Xanthobacter dioxanivorans: one gene and its partner. The protein of the gene in region 1 binds, or shares a complex with, the protein of each later gene. Links are inferred from orthologs where the notes say so. Each region holds a gene or a part of one and is shown on either strand. Other genes may lie near its edges.

Region 1 (3,304 bases):
CGCCGGGGTGCAGGCCGAGGCATCCGATGCTGCTGCGGTGGTATCAAGATGCCTCGAAAAGGCTGAAAACGAGCCGCTCGGGGCGCGGACCTGCATCGACACCTACGCAAATGCCTGCCTGGATGAGGGGCGGGACCCCAGCACGTCCGGCGAGGCCGGCTGCTACCGCCGGGAGGCCGAGGCGTGGGACGCCCGGCTCAACGCCGACTACAAGGCCCTCATGGCCCGCCTGCCGAAGGAGAAGGCGGCGAAGCTGAGGGAATCGGAGCGCGCCTGGATCGAGGCGCGCAAGACGACCTGCGGCTTCTATTCCGCCTTTCATGACGGCGGGAGCATGGCGCAGATCATGTCCGCCGCCTGCTACAACCGCCACACCGCGGAAAGAGCCTTGTTCCTCAAGGGGTTCATGGACAACGCGGCGGATGCGGGCCAATAGGCCGGCGATGCGCCGGGGCGGGCGGCAATCCTTAATTTTCAGCCCCCGGACAGCATCGCAGGCTTGACGCAGAGCGACTCTGCGGCTAGAAGCGGCCCACTTTCGCGGCAGGCGGTCGGCGTCTGAGCGATCGGCTCATAGTTTCCAGGTGCTGAATCAGCAGCGGAACGAGCCCGATCCGAGAGCCGAAACGCTGCCAGGAACAGCACTGCGATAACTTCAGGTGCATGATCGCGGCGCCCTCCCGAACCGGGACCGGAGCGTCGTGATCCTCTGTCGCGAGAAAGGCGTGTTCGCCCCCTTGCGGGTGGCGAACGGCGCCTTTTGCGCTCGTTGGTGCAGGGGGCGATTCGTCGCCCCGTGGAATTTCCGACCCTTCGGGGTCAGTCGTGGCGGTCCCGAAAAGGATCGTCGAATGAAGAATGCGGGTAATCCGCAGATCAGGACGAGGCGAAGGCGTACATGCCGACGATCAACCAGCTGATCCGTAAGCCGCGGGAAGCGCAGAAGGCGCGGGACAAGGCGCCGGCGCTCCAGTCGAGCCCCCAGAAGCGCGGCGTCTGCACGCGCGTTTACACGACGACCCCGAAGAAGCCGAACTCGGCTCTGCGCAAGGTCGCCAAGGTGCGGCTCACCAACAGCTACGAAGTGATCGGCTACATCCCCGGTGAAGGCCACAACCTTCAGGAGCACTCCGTGGTGATGATCCGCGGCGGCCGCGTGAAGGATCTTCCCGGCGTGCGCTACCACATCCTGCGCGGCGTGCTCGACACCCAGGGCGTCAAGAACCGCAAGCAGCGCCGTTCGAAGTACGGCGCGAAGCGGCCGAAGTGAGGATCTGAACGATGTCCCGTCGTCACAAGGCCGAGCGCCGCGAAGTCATCCCGGACGCCAAGTACGGTTCGACCACCCTGTCGCGCTTCATGAATTCCGTCATGCGCGACGGCAAGAAGTCGGTTGCCGAGAACATCGTGTACGGCGCTCTCGACGTGGTCGAGGGCAAGGCCAAGCACGATCCGGTGGAGGTGTTCATCCAGGCGCTGGAGAACGTGGCCCCGGCGGTGGAAGTCCGCTCCCGCCGCGTCGGCGGCGCCACCTACCAGGTGCCCGTCGAGGTGCGTAACGAGCGCCGTCAGACGCTGGCCATCCGCTGGCTCATCGCCTCGGCCCGCGCCCGCAACGAGAAGACCATGGTGGAGCGTCTCTCCGCCGAGCTGCTGGACGCCGCGAACAACCGTGGCGCCGCCGTCAAGAAACGCGAAGATACGCACCGTATGGCGGAAGCCAACCGTGCCTTCTCGCATTACCGCTGGTGATCGGAGAGGACGACTTCCATGCCCCGTACTCACGCGATCGAGGACTACCGCAACTTCGGCATCATGGCGCACATCGATGCCGGCAAGACCACGACCACGGAGCGGATCCTCTATTACACCGGCAAGAGCCACAAGATCGGTGAAGTCCATGATGGCGCCGCCACCATGGATTGGATGACCCAGGAGCAGGAACGCGGCATCACCATCACGTCGGCCGCGACGACTGCCATCTGGCTGGGCAAGCGCCTGAACATCATCGACACCCCCGGGCATGTGGACTTCACCATCGAGGTGGAGCGCTCGCTCCGCGTGCTCGACGGCGCCGTGTGCGTGCTGGACGGCAACCAGGGCGTCGAGCCGCAGACCGAGACGGTGTGGCGCCAGGCGGACAAGTACAACGTGCCGCGCATCGTGTTCGTCAACAAGATGGACAAGATCGGCGCCGACTTCTACCGCTGCGTCGAGATGATCATCGACCGCGTGGCCGGCAACCCCGTGTGCTGCCAGCTGCCGATCGGCTCGGAGAACAACTTCAAGGGCATCATCGACCTCGTCCGCATGAAGGCGGTGGTGTGGGAAGATGAAGCCCTCGGCGCGAAGTATCACGACGAAGAGATTCCGGCCGACCTCGCCGACAAGGCCGCCGAGTATCGCAACAAGCTGGTGGAAGCCGCCGTCGAGCTCGACGACGACGCCATGGCCGCGTATCTCGACGGCACCGAGCCGGACGAGGCGACCCTCAAGTCGCTGATCCGCAAGGCGGTGATCGGGCGCAAGTTCAACCCCGTGTTCTGCGGCTCGGCCTTCAAGAACAAGGGCGTGCAGCCCCTGCTCGACGCGGTGGTGGACTATCTGCCGTCGCCCATCGATCGCGGCGCCATCAAGGGCATCGACTTCAAGACCGAGGAAGACACCGTCCGCATGCCTTCGGACGAGGAGCCCACCTCGGTGCTCGCGTTCAAGATCATGGACGACCCCTTCGTCGGGACCATCACCTTCTGCCGGGTCTATGCCGGCAAGATGGAAACCGGCATGGCGCTGCTCAACTCCACCCGTGACAAGCGCGAGCGCGTCGGGCGGATGCTGCTGATGCACGCCAACAACCGGGAAGACATCAAGGAAGCCTATGCGGGCGACATCGTCGCCCTCGCCGGCCTCAAGGATGTGCGCACCGGCGATACCCTCTGCGATCCGGCCAAGGCCGTGATCCTGGAGAAGATGGAATTCCCGGAGCCGGTCATCGAGATCGCCATCGAGCCGAAGTCCAAGGCCGACCAGGAGAAGCTGGGCATCGCCCTCTCCAAGCTCGCCGCCGAGGATCCGTCCTTCCGCGTGTCCACCGACTTCGAGAGCGGCCAGACCATCCTCAAGGGGATGGGCGAGCTTCATCTCGACATCAAGGTCGACATCCTGAAGCGGACCTACAAGGTGGACGCCAACATCGGCGCTCCCCAGGTGGCCTATCGTGAGACCCTCACGAAGAAGACCGAGGTGGACTACACCCACAAGAAGCAGACCGGTGGTACCGGCCAGTTCGCGCGGGTGAAGTTCA
Region 2 (3,130 bases), 540 kb from region 1 along the record:
GGCCGCCTTTGCGGTCTCGTCGGTCGGGCGCTTGTCGATCACGGAATCGATCAACCCGAAGTCCTTGGCGGCGTCCGAGGTAAGGAAGTTGTCGCGTTCCAGCGCGTCCTCGATGGCCTTCAGCGGCTGCCCGGTGTGCTTCACATAGATTTCATTCAGGCGCTTCTTCAGGTTCAGGATCTCCTGCGCGTGCAGCATGATGTCCGTCACCTGGCCCGAGAAGCCGCCGGACGGCTGATGGACCATGATTCGCGCGTTCGGCAGCGCGAAGCGCATGCCCTTCTCGCCCGCGGTCAGCAGCAGCGAGCCCATGGAGGCCGCCTGGCCGATGCAGAGCGTGGACACCGCAGGCTTGATGAACTGCATGGTGTCGTAGATGGCGAGGCCCGACGTCACCACTCCCCCGGGGGAGTTGATGTACATCGAGATCTCCTTCTTCGGATTGTCCGCCTCCAGGAACAGGAGCTGCGCCACGGCAAGCGTCGCCATGCCGTCCTCGACCGGGCCGGTGAGGAAGAGGATGCGCTCCTTCAGGAGACGGGAAAAGATGTCGTAGGACCGCTCGCCACGGTTGGTCTGCTCGACCACCATGGGGATGAGGTAATTCATATAAGTATCGACAGGATCACGCATCGTCAGTCCTCAGGGCGCGGGGCGGCGGCACGCCGGGCGGGCGGGCCGCGCAATTTCGTCGCAGGACGGGAGCGGCCTCCGAGCCGGCCCCGGCCCCCCGCATCGCGCGGGGCGCAAGTGCCGTCTCCGACCTCAGGAAAAGAGACCGTCTCCCCGATCGGATGACCATCCCATCGGAACGAACTCCGCCCCTCAGGCGGCCTTCTCGTCGTCCTCTTCCTTGTAGAGCTCTTCCTTGGTGACCGTCTTCTCGGTCACGTTGGCGAGCTCCAGAAGGAAATCAACGACCTTCTCCTCGAACAGGGGTGCACGCACGGAGGCCAGCGCTTCGGGGGTGCGGCGGTAATAGTCCCACACCTGCTGCTCCTGGCCGGGGAACTGGCGGGCCCGTTCCACCACCGCGCGGGTCACCTCGTCGTCGGAAACCTGGATATTGTTGCGCTCACCGATTTCCGCAAGCACCAGGCCGAGGCGCACGCGGCGTTCGGCGATGCGGCGGTAATCCTGGCGGGCTTCCTCTTCGGTGGTGCCCTCGTCGGCGAAGGTGCGGTTCTGGCCGGCGAGGTCTTCCTGCACCCGGCCCCACACGCCGGCGAACTCCTGTTCCACGAGGCCTTCCGGCACGTCGAACCGGTGCGCGGCGTCGAGGGCGTCGAGGAGGGCGCGCTTCACCTTCTGGCGGGCGGCGCCGGCATGCTCCTGGGTGATGCGCCCGCGCACCGTCTCCTTGAGCTTGTCCAGGCTCTCCTGGCCGAGGGTCTTGGCGAACTCGTCGTCGATGGCGATGGGGCCGGCCGCGTCCACCGACTTCACCGTCACCTCGAAGGTGGCGGCCTTGCCGGCGAGTTCCTTGGCGGCATAGGTCTCGGGGAAGGTGACCTGGAGGGTGCGGCTCTCGCCGGCCACCGCGCCGACCAGCTGCTCCTCGAAGCCCGGGATGAAGCCCTTGGAGCCGAGGAGGACGTCGATGTTCTCGCCCTCGCCGCCGGGGAACTTCTCGCCGTCCACATAGCCGGTGAAGTCGATGGTGACGCGGTCGCCGGTCTCGGCGGCGCCCTCCTTGGTGGCGAACGGCCGGTTGGAGTCGGCGATGCGCTGGATGGTCTCGTCCACCTCGGCGTCGCTCACGTCCACCACCAGCTTCTCGATGGCGATGTCCTTGAAGTTGCTGAGCTCGATCTTCGGCAGGATCTCCAGCTCCACGTCGTAGGCGAGATCCTTGCCGCCATCGAGCAGGGTCTCGCCCTGCTGGCCGTCGGAGAGCTTCACCTTCGGCTGGAGGGCGAGCTTGAAGCCGTGCTCCTCAACGAGCTTGCCGTTGGTCTCGTTGACCGTCTGCTCGATCACCTCGGAATAGACGGACTTGCCGTAGACGCGCTTCAGGTGCGCGGTCGGCACCTTGCCGGGGCGGAAGCCGTTCAGCTTCACCTGGCCCTTGAGCTCGTTCAGCCGGGCGTCGGCCTTGGCGTCGAGGTCGGCGGCGGACACCACCACACGGAACGCGCGCTTGAGGCCATCGGCCTGGGTCTCGGTCACCTGCATCGTCTTGCCTTCACATCCTGTCCCGCATCACGCGGTATTCCCTGGAAAACCGACGCCTCGCGCCCGGCGGCCGCGCCCGGGGTCCCTGCCGGGACCCGAGGCTGCTGGCACCCAGCGCCGACGACGCATGAGCCGCGACACATGAGCCGCGAAACATGAACCGCGACATATGGGCCGCGATGCACGAGCCGCGATGCATGAGCCGGCGACGTGGTGCGGGCGGAGGGTTTCGAACCCCCACGACTTGCGTCACGGGAACCTAAATCCCGCGCGTCTACCAGTTCCGCCACGCCCGCAGGACCCCCGCGCCGCGGGCGGCGCCGAACGACGCGCACCCGTCGCCGCGTTCCGTCGAGGACGCGCACCATCGAGGCTCAGCCGCTCGCGCGCGCAGCGGCACGCACGGTCGGGTCGGGGCTTATATCACGCTCCCGCGCGGGCGCAGCAAGAAAATGGCGCCCCGCACGGCGGCCGGGCGGCGCCCCGGGAACGGCGGGCGGGCGTCCCCGGCGCCCCTCCCCCGAGGCGGACGGGCCTGCGCCGCACGTTGTCCCGCCGGCGCCCGCGATGCGTCCGCCGGGCCGGGCCGGAGCCGCGCGCCCCGCGCTCTTCACCGTGAAACGCAATGCCGCTTGCCCTTTTTTCGGCCACGTTGGATGGTCCTGCGACCTGGCCCGGAGACGTAGCGTGACCACGCCGATTCCCTCCCGTCGCACCCTCCTCAAGGGGGCCGCAGCCCTCTCTTTCGCCAGCACGGCGGGCGCGGTGCTTCCCGCCCTCGCGCAGGCGCCGGCAGCGACGCCGAAGCCGACCCCCGCACCTGCGACGCTGCCCCTGGCGCCGCCGGTGCCCCTCGCCGCGGCACCGGGCAGCCGGCCGGAGCTCGCCGGGCAGGGCAGCATCGCCCTGTTCAACGACGCCCTACCGGGACCCGTCCTGCGGGTGAAGAAGGGCA

Evidence for each region.
Region 2: the proteins of rpsG (region 1) and tig are in contact, whole or in part, in a crystal structure (PDB 3GTY), measured with the Thermotoga maritima proteins. The link is inferred for Xanthobacter dioxanivorans from one-to-one orthologs. Residues at the interface, in WP_004081843.1 of Thermotoga maritima: Lys34, Lys52, Lys55, Glu59, Arg62, Gln63, Glu66, Asn67, Lys69, Val71, Arg95, Ala109, Lys110, Lys111, Gly112, Arg113, Pro114, Glu117, Glu121, Ile124, Ala125, Tyr127, Asn128, Asn129, Thr130, Gly131, Lys135, Asp139, Arg142, Met143; in WP_004081061.1 of Thermotoga maritima: Glu122, Val124, Val129, Leu130, Tyr133, Glu188, Gly259, Ile262, Tyr263, Glu266, Ser270, Glu273, Gln274, Glu277, Arg308, Gln311, Ile312, Ser315, Tyr316, Glu325, Arg329, Arg336, Leu363, Phe366, Trp367, Arg373, Leu377, Arg381, Leu384, Glu387.

The regions. Positions count from the first base shown.
Region 1 is NZ_CP063362.1:3,833,648-3,836,951, forward strand. The notes cover bases 27-3,016. They hold rpsG (30S ribosomal protein S7), read left to right. Parts: upstream 27-1,281; coding sequence 1,282-1,752; downstream 1,753-3,016. Other genes in these bases: EZH22_RS17850 (lysozyme inhibitor LprI family protein), read left to right, coding at 27-436; rpsL (30S ribosomal protein S12), read left to right, coding at 899-1,270; fusA (elongation factor G), read left to right, coding at 1,771-3,016. In the rest of the region: more of EZH22_RS17850, read left to right, coding at 1-26; more of fusA, read left to right, coding at 3,017-3,304.
Region 2 is NZ_CP063362.1:4,376,515-4,379,644, reverse strand. Bases 1-2,816 are described here. They hold tig (trigger factor), read right to left. Parts: upstream 2,176-2,816; coding sequence 826-2,175; downstream 1-825. Other genes in these bases: EZH22_RS20415 (ATP-dependent Clp protease proteolytic subunit), read right to left, coding at 1-633. Also shown: EZH22_RS20400 (multicopper oxidase family protein), read left to right, coding at 2,863-3,130. UniProt on the Bacillus subtilis protein: Involved in protein export. Acts as a chaperone by maintaining the newly synthesized protein in an open conformation. Functions as a peptidyl-prolyl cis-trans isomerase.